Regions from separate parts of the Pseudomonas sp. E141 genome, predicted to be linked through region 2. Evidence: predicted binding sites of a transcription regulator. Region 2 holds the regulator's gene; the other holds the start of a gene.
What was found. Region 2 encodes FliA, which starts transcription of late flagellar genes. Its sites were predicted from a motif close to CTAAAGTTTNNNNNNNNNNNGCCGNTAA; they were not measured.

Region 1 (7,636 bases), 880 kb from region 2:
GAACGCACACCATCGCGCAGGATCGAGCCGTCATCGTTGGTGCCGAAACCGCGCTTGACCAGCGAATCCCGCGAACCGCCCAGGGTATTGCCCTGGCTGACGCCGCTGACAAATTTCATCGCATCGCCCAGCGAGCGCACCTGATAGTCCGCCAGGGTCTGCCGGGTCACCACGTTGATCGACTGCGCCTCTTCCTTGATCGGTACATCGCTTTTGCTCGCGGTGCTGGCTTGCGACGCCGTGTACCCTTCGTCCTGAGTGATGCGACTGCCCTGGATGTCCGTGGTTGGCAGTTCGAGAATGTCCTGCGCCCACAAAGGGCTTGCAATGAAACAGCAGGACAGCGTTGGCAACACGCGTTTAAAAAAGGCGTTGCGGGTAGCGAGAGGGGTGGAACGATTCAAGACGCAGCACTCACAGAGGGATGTTAATGAGAGAGAATATACTTTGAGAATGATTCCCAGTAAATATTTCTAACGCTTTCCCGCTTGACCCGCGCAAAAAAAAAGACGCCGGATCACTCCGGCGCCTTTGTTCGTTTCCCACCCCTGTTATCAGGGCTTACCGCACATCAATGATCGATGGCCGCACCCGCCCCCCTTGGAACCCGGATATCTTCCACCAGGTGCTGAATGTGCTCCGGTGGCGGCGCGGTAAAGCGTGACACCACCACCGCGGCTACGAAGTTGAAGAGCATCCCCAGGGTGCCGATGCCTTCGGGCGATACGCCCAGCCACCAGTGATCGGCAGTGTTCATCGCCGGATTGATGAATTTGAAGTAGACGATGTAGGTGAATGTAAACGTCAGCCCCACAATCATCCCGGCGATCGCGCCTTCGCGGTTCATGCGTTTGGAGAAGATCCCCATGACAATCACCGGGAAGAACGAGGACGCCGCCAGTCCAAAGGCGAACGCCACCACCTGGGCCACGAATGCCGGCGGGTAGATGCCGAACAACCCGGCGATCAGCACCGCCACGCCAGCGGCGATCCGGGCGGCCAGCAACTCTTGCTTTTCAGTGATCCTGGGCATGATGTTGCTTTTGAGCAGGTCATGGGAGACCGATGTGGAAATCACCAGCAGCAACCCCGCTGCCGTCGACAGCGCCGCCGCCAGGCCACCGGCGGCAATCAGGGCGATGACCCAGCCTGGCAACCCGGCAATCTCCGGGTTGGCCAGAACCATGATGTCGTTGTCGACATACAGTTCGTTGGCCACTGGTGAAACCTGGTTGCTCAGCAGCCGCTGCTCGTTCGCCCCGCGCTCACCCGTGAAACTCGGCGCGCCGACCAGGGCTGCCCCCGGGCCATACTGGATGATGCCGTCATTGTTTTTGTCCGCCCAGGCGATCAGCCCCGAATTTTCCCAGGTCTTGAACCAGGCTGGCGCTGTGGCGTAGCTGACGTTGGGGATCGAGGTCAGCAGATTGGTGCGCGCGAAAGCCGCCACGGCCGGTGCGGTGGTGTAGAGGATGGCGATGAACAGCAGTGCGTAACCTGCTGACTTGCGCGCATCACGCACTGTCGGGGTGGTGAAGAAACGCACGATCACATGAGGCAGGCCCGCAGTACCGACCATCAGCGCCATGGTGATGAAAAACACGTCGGTGGTCGATTTGGTGCCGTCGGTATAGGCCGTGAAACCCAGCTCCGCACCCAGCCCGTTGAGCCGCTCGATTACACTCTGGCCGGAGCCGGTGACCTCGCTGATGAAGCCCAGTTGCGGGACCGGATTACCGGTGATCATGATCGAGATGTAGATCGCCGGCACCATGTAGGCAAAAATCATCACGCAGTACTGCGCCACCTGCGTGTAGGTGATGCCCTTCATGCCGCCCAGTACGGAATAGAAGAACACAATGGCCATACCGATCATCACGCCGGTATTGATATCCACTTCCAGGTAACGGGAGAACACGATGCCCACACCGCGCATCTGCCCTGCCACATACGTGAAGGAAATGAAGATCACGCAGATCACAGCCACCACCCGCGCCGTCTGCGAGTAGTAACGCGCGCCGACGAACTCCGGGACGGTGAACTTGCCGAACTTGCGCAGATACGGCGCCAGACACATCGCCAGCAGCACATAGCCGCCGGTCCAGCCCATCAGGTAGACCGAGCCGTCATAGCCGGCGAAGGCGATGATCCCGGCCATGGAGATGAACGAAGCGGCCGACATCCAGTCGGCCCCTGTAGCCATGCCGTTGAGTACCGGGTGCACCCCTTTGCTGGCGACGTAGTACTCGCTGGTGGAGCCGGCGCGCGTCCAGATGGCAATGGCGATATAGAGCGCAAAGGACGCACCGACGAACAGGTAGATCAGGGTTTGGGTATCCATGCTCGTCGGCCTCAGTCTTCGTGGACGTCATATTTGCGATCGAGCTGATTCATCTTCCAGACATAGAAGAAGATCTCGAGCACAAAGACATAGATGGACCCCTGCTGGGCAAACCAGAATCCCAGGGGCGTACCGAAGAAGCTGATGGTGTTGAGCTGGTCAACCAGCAAAATGCCAAAGCCGAACGACACCAAGAACCAGATTGCCAGCAATACCAGCATCCAGCGTAGGTTCTCCGTCCAGTAGGCGCGCGCAGCCTGTTGCTTTTGAGTGGACATGGAAATCAACTCCCGTTGTTTTTATTGTTTTCCACTCAAACCGTAGCAGTCGCTGGGCAGAGCGCTAGTACGACTTTCGTCTACCTTCGCCACTCTGGATATTGACATCCGCGTTCCCTCACTTACTGGGACGGGTTAAAGATCGCGGAAACCGCCGCAGTGATATCAAATCGCCCATTTCCCTAAAGCTTTGCCGTGCGCGGTCGAATGTATGCAATCAAAGTGATTTTTTACCCGGGAGCAACGGATGCAGACGCTAAAGGCCTTGTACGAGTCTATCGAGATGCAGTTTTTCGATACGCTCACCAAAAAGCTGTCGAGCCTTTTCCTGCTGGTCGTGGTCAGTGGCTTGCTTTACTGGGTGGCAGTCAGTGCCCGCGCCGACATTGTGCTGCAGTTGCACACTGCGCAACTGGACCCCGCGCTGCTGGGGCAAGTCGAAGGCCGGCTCGACAGCCTCACCCATGCCCTGCTCTTCGGCGCGCTGCTGACGCTGTGCATGATCAGCTTCATGGTCTGGTACTTTCGCCACCTCATCGTGCGCCCCGTCACGGCCATGACCAAGGCGCTCGAGGAGATCGCCAGCGGCGAAGGCGACCTGTCCAAAGACCTGCCTCTGGTGACCCACGACGAAATCCGCGTGCTGGCCGACACTTGCAACCGCTTCCTGGCCAAGCAGCGGGAGATCATCAGTAATGTCCAGGCGCTGACCGTGCACATTGCGGTCGAATCGGCGCGTTCGTTGAAAAACATCAGCGACTCCAGCGACAGCGCTACTCACCAGGCCCGCTTCGCCAAGGAAGTGATGGACCAGAGCAACACCGCCGTAGGTCGCATCGAAGAAGTCTCGCGCCAGACTCAGGGCATTTCCAGCACCACTGCCCAGAACCTGAGCATGGCTCGCGACTCCTATGCAGAACTGCTGGAAGTGACGGGCAACATCAGTGAAATCTCCAGCAGCCTCAATGAATTCGCCACGCTGGTAGGCGCCCTGAACCAACGTTCTTCGAGCATCAAGTCCATCGTTGGGCTGATCCAGCAGATCTCTGCCCAAACCAACTTGCTGGCCCTCAACGCGGCCATCGAAGCCGCCCGGGCCGGTGAAAGCGGTCGGGGGTTTGCCGTGGTGGCCGATGAGGTGCGCACCTTGGCGCAGAATGTCAGCCGGGCTACCGACGACATCTCACGAAACATCGACGCCATGCTCGAAGAAGTCAGTTCCACACATGAACAGACCAACCAGATCAGCCACAGCGCCCGGGAAACCCAGAAAGTCGTGGAGCGTGCCTCGGGCCATTTCGAAAGCATGATCGGCGACTTCGAATCCACCAATGGCAAGTTGGCCGATATCGCGTCCCATATCCAGCTTTTCGCCGAATCCAACACGGGTATCAACGAACGGGTTACGCAGATCCATGCCGACAGCCAGTCGATTGACCAGCGCATGCAGCATTCGGCAACGGCTACCCGTGACTTGTCCGGTGTCGCTGAAAAGGTCCAGGCATTGTTGGGCCGGTTCGTGCTCGGCCATGGCAAGCTGGATGCCGCCATCACCCGGGCCAGCCAGTGCCGCGACGGCCTCCAGGTCCAATTGGAGGCGCTGCAGCAGGATGGCCTCAACCTGTTCGATCAGAACTACCAACTGATCCCCGGCACCGATCCCAAGCAATACATGACCAGCTACACCGAGCGTTTTGCCCAAGTCTGCCAGGAAGAATGCGACAAACTCACCCGCAGCACCCCGGGCGGCAAAGTCTCATTCATCGTCGACACCAAGGGTTATTGCCCAGTGAACAACAGCTGGGTTTCGAAACAACCGACCGGTGACCGCACCGTCGACCTGCCCGTGTGCCGCAACAAGCGCATCTTCAACGACCCGATCGGCCTGCGCGCGGCGGGCAACACCCAACGCTTCCTGCTCCAGACCTACCTGCGCGATACCGGGGAAATCATGACCGAGATCGACGTACCGTTCTTCTTCGGCGGCCGCCATTGGGGCAATTTGCGGGTCGGGTTCGATGCAGCGGTGCTGTTGGCAGAGTGATGCACTGCACCTGGTTCGGTGCTGATGCACATCCCGAGGCCACCCCAAAACAACGGTGGGAGCAAGCCTGCCCGCGAAAGCGGTAGATCAGCAAACATCAATGCTGCTGACCTGATGCCATCGCGAGCAGGCTCGCTCCCACAAGGGTTCTGTGGTGATGCAAATCCCGAGGCCGCCCCAAAACAACTGTGGGAGCGAGCCTGCTCGCGAAAGCGGTGGATCAGCAAACATCAATGCTGCTGACCTGATGCCATCGCGAGCAGGCTCGCTCCCACAAGGGGATCGGTGGTGTATGCAAATCCCGAGGCTGCCCCAAAATAACTGTGGGAGCGGGCTTGCTCGCGAAAGCGGTGGATCAGCAAACATCAATGCTGCTGACCTGATGCCATCGCGAGCAGGCTCGCTCCCACAAGGGGATCGGTGGTGTATGCAAATCCCGAGGCCACCCCAAAACAATTGTGGGAGCGAGCTTGCTCGCGATGGCGGTGGGTCAGTCAACATCATCGTAACTGACCCGACGCCATCGCGAGCAGGCTCGCTCCCACAGGGTTACCTCATCAACCTGAAATCAGTTGATCAACAGCACTTGGGTCCCGCCTTGCCACCGTATCGGGCTTCCTGGCGTTCGCGGAAGAACGCCTCGTAGTCCATCAACGGTTTGTCCGGGTGTTTGCTTTGCATGTGCTCGACGTAGTTGTCGTAGTCGGGCATGCCGACCATCAGGCGGGCGGCCTGACCGAGGTATTTACCGAGGCGACTCAAGTCATTGAACATCGTTGCAATCCTCGATTCAGGCGTCCGGCACGGCCTGGAAGGGGGCTTCTTTATCCGTGCGTTCCTTGTGACCCCAGGCGGCGATGCCGACCTTGAGCGCGTAGAACAGGATGCTGAAGACCACCAGCAGGAACAACACCGTCAGCGTTGCGTTGGTGTAAGCGTTGTACACCACGTGCTGCATCTGCTCGATGCTCTTGGCCGGGGCCAGGATCTGGCCGGCGGCCAGGGCATCGTTGTATTTGCGGGCCAGGGCCAGGAAGCCGATCGCCGGGTTGGCGTCGAACAGCTTGATCAGGCCCGCCGTGGTGGTGCAGATCAGCAGCCAGACCGCCGGCAGCATGGTCACCCAGACGTAGCGCTGGCGCTTCATCTTGATCAGTACCACGGTGCCGAGCATCAGGGCGATACCGGCCAGCATCTGGTTGGAGATACCGAACAGCGGCCACAAGGTGTTGATGCCGCCCAGCGGATCGATCACACCCTGATACAACAGGTAGCCCCACAGCGCCACACAGCCGGCGGTGGCGATCAGGTTGGCAACCCAGGATTCGGTCCGCTTGAGGGCCGGGACGAACGAGCCCAGCAGGTCCTGCAGCATGAAGCGCCCGGCACGGGTGCCGGCGTCTACCGCCGTGAGGATGAACAGCGCCTCGAACAGGATCGCGAAGTGGTACCAGAACGCCATGGTGTTCTCACCCGGCAACACCGAGTGCAGGATCTGCGCGATCCCCACCGCCAGCGTCGGCGCACCGCCGGCACGGGCCAGGATGGTGGTCTCGCCGATGTCATTGGCCACCGCCTGCAGCGCTTCGGGGGTGATTGCAAAGCCCCAACTGCTGACAGTCTGCGCCACGCTCACCACATCACCGCCGACGATCGCCGCCGGGCTGTTCATGGCGAAGTACACACCCGGCTCGATCACCGAAGCGGCGACCATTGCCATGATGGCCACGAACGACTCCATCAGCATGCCGCCGTAACCGATGTAGCGGGCGTTGACTTCGTTATCGAGCATCTTCGGCGTGGTGCCCGAAGAGATCAGCGCGTGGAAACCCGAGACCGCGCCACAGGCGATGGTGATGAACAGGAACGGGAACAATCCGCCCTTCCACACCGGGCCCGTGCCGTCGGTGAACTGGGTCAGTGCCGGCATTTTCAGCTCGGGCATGGTGACCAGGATGCCGATCGCCAGGGCGACGATGGTGCCGATCTTCAAGAAGGTGGACAGGTAGTCGCGCGGCGCCAGGATCAGCCAGATCGGCAACACCGCGGCAACAAAACCGTAGCCGATCAGCATCCAGGTGATTTGCACGCCGGTGAAGGTGAAGGCCTCGGCCCAGACCGGGTCTGCGGCCACTTGCCCGCCGAGCCAGATCGAACCCAGCAGCAACAGCACGCCGATGAGGGAGATTTCACCGATGCGGCCCGGGCGGATGTAGCGCATGTAGATGCCCATGAACATCGCGATCGGGATGGTCGCCATCACCGTGAAGATCCCCCACGGGCTCTCGGCCAGGGCCTTGACCACGATCAGCGCCAGCACCGCGAGGATGATGATCATGATCAGGAAGCAGCCGAACAGCGCGATGGTGCCGGGAACGCGGCCCATCTCTTCGCGGACCATGTCGCCCAGGGAGCGACCGTTACGACGGGTGGACAGGAACAGGACCATGAAGTCCTGCACGGCACCGGCCAGCACCACCCCGGCGATCAGCCAGAGCGTACCGGGCAGGTAGCCCATCTGCGCCGCCAGTACCGGCCCGACCAACGGCCCCGCACCGGCAATGGCCGCGAAATGGTGGCCGAACAGGATGTGTTTGTTGGTCGGGACATAGTCCAGGCCATCGTTGTTGAGCACGGCGGGGGTAGCCCGGCGCGCATCGAGTTGCATCACGTTATTGGCGATGAACAGGCTGTAGTAGCGGTAGGCGACCAGGTAGATGGCCACGGCTGCGACGACGATCCAGAGGGCGTTGATCGGTTCGCCGCGGCGCAAGGCCACGACACTCAACGCACAAGCTCCCAGAACAGCCACGGCAAACCAGGCAAGGTGTTTAACCAGACGGGTTGTCATTGCGTGTCTCCTGCCGATATCCAGTGGATTGCGGCGATTGTTTTTATAGTGTGCCCCGACTATTCGGAGCCGGCCCAATATCCGTGGAAGCCGTCAATAAATAAATCCGCAGTACTACGTAC
Region 2 (7,636 bases):
CAGCGCATCGAGGGTCACCCGGGCGCCTTCATGGGTCAGGGAGGAGAACATCAATACTGGGGTCGGGCAGCGCTGCATGATATGCCGCACCGCCGTGATGCCATCCATCATCGGCATCTCGTAGTCCATGGTGATCACGTCCGGCTTGAGCGCCAGCGCCTGATCGATTGCCTCTTTGCCGTTGGTCGCCGTACCGACGACCTGAATACTCGGGTCCGCCGAGAGAATTTCCGAGACGCGGCGGCGGAAAAACCCCGAATCGTCCACCACCAGGACTTTAACTACCATAAACACTCCGTTAGACGAGACGCGGCTGCGGGCCGCGCCCCTCCAGAATCAAATACGCCGTGCGGCGTAACGCTTGAGCATGCTTGGCACATCGAGAATCAACGCGATGCGACCGTCGCCGGTGATGGTGGCGCCGGACATGCCCGGGGTGCCCTGGAGCATCTTGCCTAGCGGCTTGATGACCACTTCTTCCTGGCCCACCAACTGATCGACGACGAAGCCGATCCGCTGGGTGCCCACCGAAAGGATCACCACATGGCCTTCACCCTGCTCGACATGAGCGGCGGAGCTGACCAGCCAGCGCTTGAGGTAGAACAGCGGCAGTGCCTTGTCCCGCACGATCACCACTTCCTGGCCGTCCACCACGTTGGTGCGCGACAGGTCGAGGTGGAAGATTTCGTTGACATTGACCAGCGGGAAGGCGAATGCCTGGTTGCCCAGCATCACCATCAGGGTCGGCATGATCGCCAGGGTCAGCGGGACCTTGATGACGATTTTCGAGCCCTGGCCCTTGGTCGAGTAGATGTTGATCGAACCGTTGAGCTGGGAAATCTTGGTTTTCACCACATCCATGCCCACGCCACGGCCCGACACGTCGGAAATCTCGGTCTTGGTCGAGAACCCCGGGGCGAAGATCAGGTTGTAGCACTCGGTGTCGCTCAGGCGGTCGGCGGCATCCTTGTCCATCACACCGCGCTTCACCGCGATGGAGCGCAGTACGTTCGGGTCCATGCCTTTGCCGTCGTCGGAGATCGACAGCAGGATGTGGTCGCCTTCCTGCTCGGCGGCCAATACCACCTTGCCGCTGCGGGGCTTGCCTGACTCTTCGCGCTCTTGCGGCGACTCGATACCGTGGTCGACCGCGTTGCGCACCAAGTGGACCAGTGGATCGGCCAGAGCCTCGACCAGGTTCTTGTCCAGGTCGGTCTCTTCGCCCACTAGTTCCAGGTTGATTTCTTTCTTGAGCTGGCGTGCCAGGTCGCGAACCAGGCGCGGGAAGCGCCCGAAGACTTTCTTGATCGGCTGCATCCGGGTCTTCATGACCGCCGTCTGCAAGTCAGCCGTGACCACGTCCAGGTTCGACACGGCCTTGGCCATGGCTTCGTCCTGGCTGTTGAGGCCCAGGCGCACCAGGCGGTTACGCACCAGCACCAGTTCGCCGACCATGTTCATGATCTCGTCCAGGCGAGCGGTGTCGACCCGTACAGTGGTCTCGGCTTCGCTGGCCGGCTTTTCCGCCGGCGCGGCCGCCGGTGCGCGGGCTGGCGCCGGGGCAGCGGCAGCAGGCTTGGGTGTCTCAGCCTTCGGTTCCGGTGCCTTGGCGGCGGGTTTGGCCGCGGCCTTCTCCGCTGGCGCAGCCGCTGTGGCAGTGGCGGCAGGCGCAGTGGCTGTTGAGGCGGTGCCGACTTCGCTGAACTTGCCCTTGCCGTGCAGTTCGTCGAGCAGTGATTCGAATTCGTGATCGCTGATCAGGTCGCTGCCCGCTGCTGCGGCGGCAGGCTTGGCTGGGGTCGGCGCGGAGGCGATAGCCGAATCCAGTGCGTCCACGGCGAAGTTACCCTTGCCGTGCAACTGATCGAGCAAAGCCTCGAACTCATCGTCGGTGATATCGGAGTTGTCGCCCGCCGCTTTCGGGGCGGCCGGGGCACTCGGGGGGGCGACGGCATCCACGGCGAACTGGCCCTTGCCGTGAAGCTGATCGAGCAGCGACTCGAACTCGGCGTCGGTGATTTCATCGCTGGCGGCGGCATCGGCGGCCGGCGCAGCCGGGGCAGCAGGCGCTGCCGGAGCCTGGGCTTGAGCCTTGACGGCGTTCAGCGAGTCCAGCAGTTGTTCGAATTCGTTATCGGTGATGTCGCCTGATTCCTCGGCGACCGGTTCCTCAACCACTGGCGCGGCTACCGGTGCAGCTTCGTCAGCCGACTGCGGCTCGGCCAGGCGCGACAGCGCGGCGAGCAGCTCAGGCGTAGCAGCGGTGATCGGCGAGCGCTCGCGCACTTCACTGAACATGCTGTTGACCGCATCCAGCGCTTCGAGCACCACGTCCATCAATTCCGAGTCAACGCGACGCTCACCCTTGCGCAGGATGTCGAACACGTTTTCGGCAATGTGACAGCACTCCACCAGCTCATTGAGCTGGAGGAAGCCGGCGCCTCCTTTTACAGTGTGGAAACCGCGAAAAATTGCATTGAGCAGATCCGCATCATCAGGTCGGCTTTCCAGCTCGACCAGCTGTTCGGACAGTTGCTCTAGAATCTCGCCGGCCTCAACCAGGAAATCCTGAAGGATCTCTTCATCGGCGCCGAAGCTCATTAATGGGTGCTCCTAGAGGTCTAAAACCTAAAATCCAAGGCTGGACAGCAAATCGTCCACATCGTCCTGACCGGACACAACGTCTTCTCTTTTATCGGCATGAATTTGCGGACCTTCACCCTGAGAGAGATGTTTTTGTGGATCTTTTTCAGCGAGCATCGCTTCACGGTCGTGTTCGATGCCTGCAAAGCGGTCTACCTGGCTGGCCATCAACACCAGTTTGAGCAGGTTGCTTTCCACTTCGGTGACCAGTTGGGTCACCCGCTTGATCACCTGGCCGGTCAGGTCTTGATAGTCCTGAGCCAGCAGAATGTCGTTGAGGTTGCTCGCCACGGCGCGGTTCTCGGCGCTACTGCGCGTCAGGAAACCGTCGACCCGACGGGCCAGCTCGCGAAACTCTTCAGCCCCGACTTCGCGCCGCATGAAGCGACCCCAGTCGGTGCTCAAGGCCTGGGCTTCATCGCTCAGGCCATTGACCAGCGGCGTTGCGTTCTCCACCAGGTCCATGGTGCGGTTGGCCGCGGCCTCGGTCAGCTTGACCACATAACCCAGACGCTCGGTCGCGTCGGTGATCTGCGAGACCTCCTCGGCCTGCGGCATGTTCGGATCGATCTGAAAATTGACAATCGCGCTGTGCAGTTCACGCGTGAGCTTGCCCACTTCCTGATACAGACCGCGGTCACGGGTCTGGTTGAGCTCATGGATCATTTGAACCGCATCGCCAAAGCGGCCTTTCTCAAGGCTGTCGACCAGTTCGCGGGCATGTTTTTTCAGGGTCGATTCGAAATCACCCATTGAAGATTCGTTATCCATAGCTCCCCCGTGGCGCCGTTAACCGATGCGTTCGAAGATTTTTTCGATCTTCTCTTTCAACGCCTGGGCCGTGAAGGGTTTGACCACGTAGCCGTTCACACCGGCCTGGGCCGCTTCGATGATCTGCTCGCGCTTGGCTTCGGCAGTGACCATCAGCACCGGAAGGTGCTTGAGTTTTTCGTCGGCGCGCACGTGGCGCAGCAAGTCGATACCGGTCATGCCGGGCATGTTCCAGTCAGTCACCAGAAAGTCGATGCTTCCGCTGTTGAGAACCGGAATGGCAGTGGTGCCATCGTCGGCCTCGACCGTGTTGGTGAACCCAAGGTCACGCAACAGGTTTTTTATGATCCGCCGCATCGTTGAGAAGTCATCAACGATGAGGATTTTCATGTTCTTGTCCAATTCGACCTCCAAGCAGTCTTAAACGCGCCCAGCACCTGAACGCGCCATTTCAATCAATCCGGCACAACACTCGACAACGGTCTGGAGGACAACAGAGAAAGACTGGCTCAGCACATGCCAGGCCAGCCTCGTTCGCAGTGTCCCCACACTGCTGTCAGCGCGCTCGCCACTCCCCCAAACGCCCCCGCAAACGGGCCGCGCACTGGCTGTGTAACTGGCTGACCCGCGATTCGCTGACACCCAGGACCTCACCGATTTCCTTGAGGTTCAGCTCTTCGTCGTAGTACAGCGCCAAGACCAGTCGCTCACGCTCCGGCAAATTGGCAATCGCATCCGCCAGCGCGCTCTGGAAACGCTCATCTTCCAGGTCACGCGATGGCTCCATGTGAGCACTCGCGCCGTCCTCGTGCAGCCCTTCGTGTTCGCCGTCCTGCAGCAGGTCGTCGAAACTGAACAGGCGACTGCCCAAGGTATCGTTCAAAATCCCGTAATAATCATCGAGACTCAATTGGAGTTCGGCCGCAACCTCGTGATCTTTAGCGTCACGCCCGGTTTTAGCTTCAATGGCGCGAATGGCGTCACTGACCATGCGGGTATTGCGATGCACCGAACGCGGCGCCCAATCACCCTTACGGACTTCATCGAGCATCGCCCCGCGAATGCGAATACCGGCATAGGTCTCGAAACTGGCGCCCTTGCTCGCGTCGTATTTGTTCGACACTTCGAGCAGGCCGATCATGCCCGCCTGGATCAGGTCTTCAACCTGGACACTGGCCGGCAACCGCGCCAGCAAGTGATAGGCGATACGCTTGACCAGAGGCGCGTATCGCTCAATCAATTCGTACTGGGCGTCCCGTGCCGATTTCTTGTAGAGATGGTTGTAACCGCTGGCTGTCATAACACGGGCCCTGCTGTTTGTTGCACGAGACGCTCGACGAAAAACTCCAGATGCCCGCGAGGGTTGGCTGGCAGTGGCCAGGTATCAACCTTCTGGGCAATAGCCTTGAACGCCAGTGCGCATTTGGAACGGGGAAAGGCTTCATAAACCGCACGTTGCTTCTGGACGGCCTTGCGTACGCTTTCGTCGTAGGGCACAGCGCCGACGTATTGTAGGGCGACGTCCAGGAAACGATCCGTGACCTTTGTCAACTTGGCGAACAGGTTGCGACCTTCCTGCGGGCTCTGGGCCATGTTGGCCAGGACGCGGAAGCGGTTCATGCCGTAGTCACGGTTCAATAACTTGATCAGGGCATAGGCGTCGGTGATGGACGTCGGTTCGTCGCAGACCACCAGCAAGACTTCCTGGGCAGCGCGTACGAAACTGACGACCGAATCACCGATACCGGCAGCGGTGTCGATCACCAGCACATCGAGGTTGTCACCGATGTCGCTGAAGGCCTGGATCAGGCCGGCGTGTTGAGCCGGGGTCAGGTGAACCATGCTCTGGGTGCCCGAGGCAGCCGGCACGATGCGAATCCCGCCCGGCCCTTGCAGCAGCACGTCGCGCAGTTCGCAGCGGCCCTCTATCACGTCCGCCAGCGTGCGCTTGGGCGTGAGCCCCAGCAGCACGTCGACGTTCGCCAGGCCCAGGTCGGCGTCCAGCAGCATGACCCGTCGGCCAAGCTCTGCCAGAGCCAGGGACAAGTTCACTGACACGTTAGTCTTGCCGACGCCACCTTTGCCGCCGGTCACCGCGATCACCTGTACGGGATGCATGCTGCCCATGTTCGTTCTTTACCTTGTCTTACTTAGACGGAGGCCACATTACTGGCTGCGCGCTCGCATGAAGGAACAATGCATGGCAGACCATCGATGTAGGTACAAAAAATATTCATGATTACCTCAGCCGACCTGCTTGGTCGGGCTGTGGTAGATATCAGCGAACATATCAGCCATGGCTTCTTCGCTGGGTTCTTCCTGCATTTGCACACTCACGGCACGACTGACCAGTTGATGACGGCGCGGCAGATGCAAATCATCCGGGATCCGCGGCCCGTCGGTCAGGTAGGCCACCGGTAAATCATGACCGATCGCCAGGCTCAACACCTCGCCCAGGCTTGCCGTTTCGTCCAGCTTAGTCAGGATGCAGCCGGCCAGCCCGCAGCGTTTGTAGCTGTGGTATGCGGCGGTTAGAACCTGTTTCTGGCTGGTGGTTGCCAACACGAGATAATTTTTTGACCGGATCCCACGCCCGGCCAGGCTTTCAAGCTGCATGCGCAGGGCCGGATCGCTGGCTTGCAGGCCGGCGGTATCGATCAGCACGACGCGCTTGCGCAGCAGCGGTTCCAGCGCCTGGGCCAGGGACTGGCCCGGATCCACATGGGTCACCGACACATTGAGGATCCGGCCAAGGGTCTTGAGTTGTTCCTGGGCACCGATACGGAAACTGTCCATGCTCACCAGGGCGATGCTCTGGGCGCCGTACTTGAGTACATAACGCGCCGCGAGCTTGGCCAGGGTGGTGGTCTTGCCCATGCCGGCCGGGCCGACCATGGCAATGACGCCACCTTCTTCGAGAGGCTCGACTTCCGGTGTGGCGATCATCCGCGCCAGGTGCGCCAGCAACATGCGCCAGGCCTGACGAGGTTCTTCGATATCGTTGATCAGCGCCAGCAGGTCGCGGGACAACGGGCCGGACAAGCCGATACGTTGCAGGCGACGCCACAGGTTTGCCTGGGCCGGACGGTTGCCTTGCAACTGGTTCCAGGCCAGGGAGCCGAGCTGAACTTCCATCAGTTCACGCAGGCTGTTGAGTTCGAAGCGCATCGAGTCCAGGGCGCGCGGGTCGACGCCACCGCCTGAGGCAGCCTGAACCGGCGCCGGACGACGCGGCTCGGCCTTGGCCTGCTCGACCAGTGGCTCAGCAGCGGTCAACGGCAATCCAGCGGTCAGAGGCTGGCCGGCGAACAATTGACGATTGGTGCCCGCGCTGGCTTCGCCGTCACTGCTGCGCAAGCTCAATTCGGCCTGGGCACTGGCGATGCGCGACTGGGTCTTGCGCAGCTCATCCTCGAGTTCCATGTTGGGAACACGTGGGGCCAGCGCCGACAATTTGTAATCCAGAGCCGCCGTCAGCTCGACACCGCCGGCGATCCGACGGTTGCCGATGATGGCGGCTTCAGCGCCCAGCTCGTCACGAACCAGCTTCATGGCCTGACGCATATCGGCGGCGAAAAAACGCTTCACTTGCATAAACCACTACCTCAGCCGTTGGGCCCTACTGTCGCAACGATGGTCACTTGCTTGTTGTCCGGTATTTCCTGGTACGCCAGCACATGCAGCCCCGGGACCGCGAGGCGCCCGAATCGCGAAAGCATCGCGCGAATCGGACCGGCCACCAGCAGGATCACCGGTTGGCCTTGCATCTCCTGCCGCTGGGCTGCATCGATCAGCGAACGCTGCAGCTTCTCGGCCATGCTTGGCTCCAGCAGAACGCCCTCTTCCGAGCCTTGTCCTGCCTTCTGCAGACTATTGAGCAATATCTGTTCCAACCTTGGCTCCAACGTGATCACAGGCAGCTCCGACTCAGTGCCTACAATGCTTTGGACGATTGCGCGGGATACGCCAACCCGCACCGCAGCCACCAGAGCGGCGGTATCTTGACTCTTGGAAGCGTTGTTGGCGATAGCCTCGGCAATGCTGCGAATGTCGCGCACCGGCACCTGCTCAGCCAACAGCGCCTGCAACACCTTGAGCAATTGCGACAACGAAACCACGCCAGGCACCAGCTCTTCGGCCAGCTTCGGCGAGCCTTTGGCCAGCACTTGCAGCAATTGCTGGACTTCTTCGTGACCGATCAGCTCGCTGGAGTGCTTGTACA

Region 1: GKKCFE_RS10300 (methyl-accepting chemotaxis protein) is a predicted target of FliA. The motif match lies at 2,802-2,829, and genes of this name have one in related genera.

The regions. Positions count from the first base shown of each region.
Region 1 is NZ_CP084024.1:2,273,846-2,281,481, reverse strand. It holds gene GKKCFE_RS10315 (TonB-dependent siderophore receptor) at 1-404, opposite strand, end outside; gene GKKCFE_RS10310 (sodium:solute symporter family protein) at 572-2,341, opposite strand; gene GKKCFE_RS10305 (DUF4212 domain-containing protein) at 2,353-2,619, opposite strand; gene GKKCFE_RS10300 (methyl-accepting chemotaxis protein) at 2,867-4,663, shown strand; gene GKKCFE_RS10295 (YbdD/YjiX family protein) at 5,240-5,437, opposite strand; gene GKKCFE_RS10290 (carbon starvation CstA family protein) at 5,454-7,514, opposite strand.
Region 2 is NZ_CP084024.1:1,393,612-1,401,247, reverse strand. It holds gene GKKCFE_RS06375 (protein-glutamate methylesterase/protein-glutamine glutaminase) at 1-288, opposite strand, end outside; gene GKKCFE_RS06370 (chemotaxis protein CheA) at 337-2,601, opposite strand; gene GKKCFE_RS06365 (protein phosphatase CheZ) at 2,629-3,414, opposite strand; gene GKKCFE_RS06360 (chemotaxis response regulator CheY) at 3,433-3,804, opposite strand; gene fliA (RNA polymerase sigma factor FliA) at 3,971-4,714, opposite strand; gene fleN (flagellar synthesis regulator FleN) at 4,711-5,541, opposite strand; gene flhF (flagellar biosynthesis protein FlhF) at 5,659-7,008, opposite strand; gene flhA (flagellar biosynthesis protein FlhA) at 7,020-7,636, opposite strand, start outside.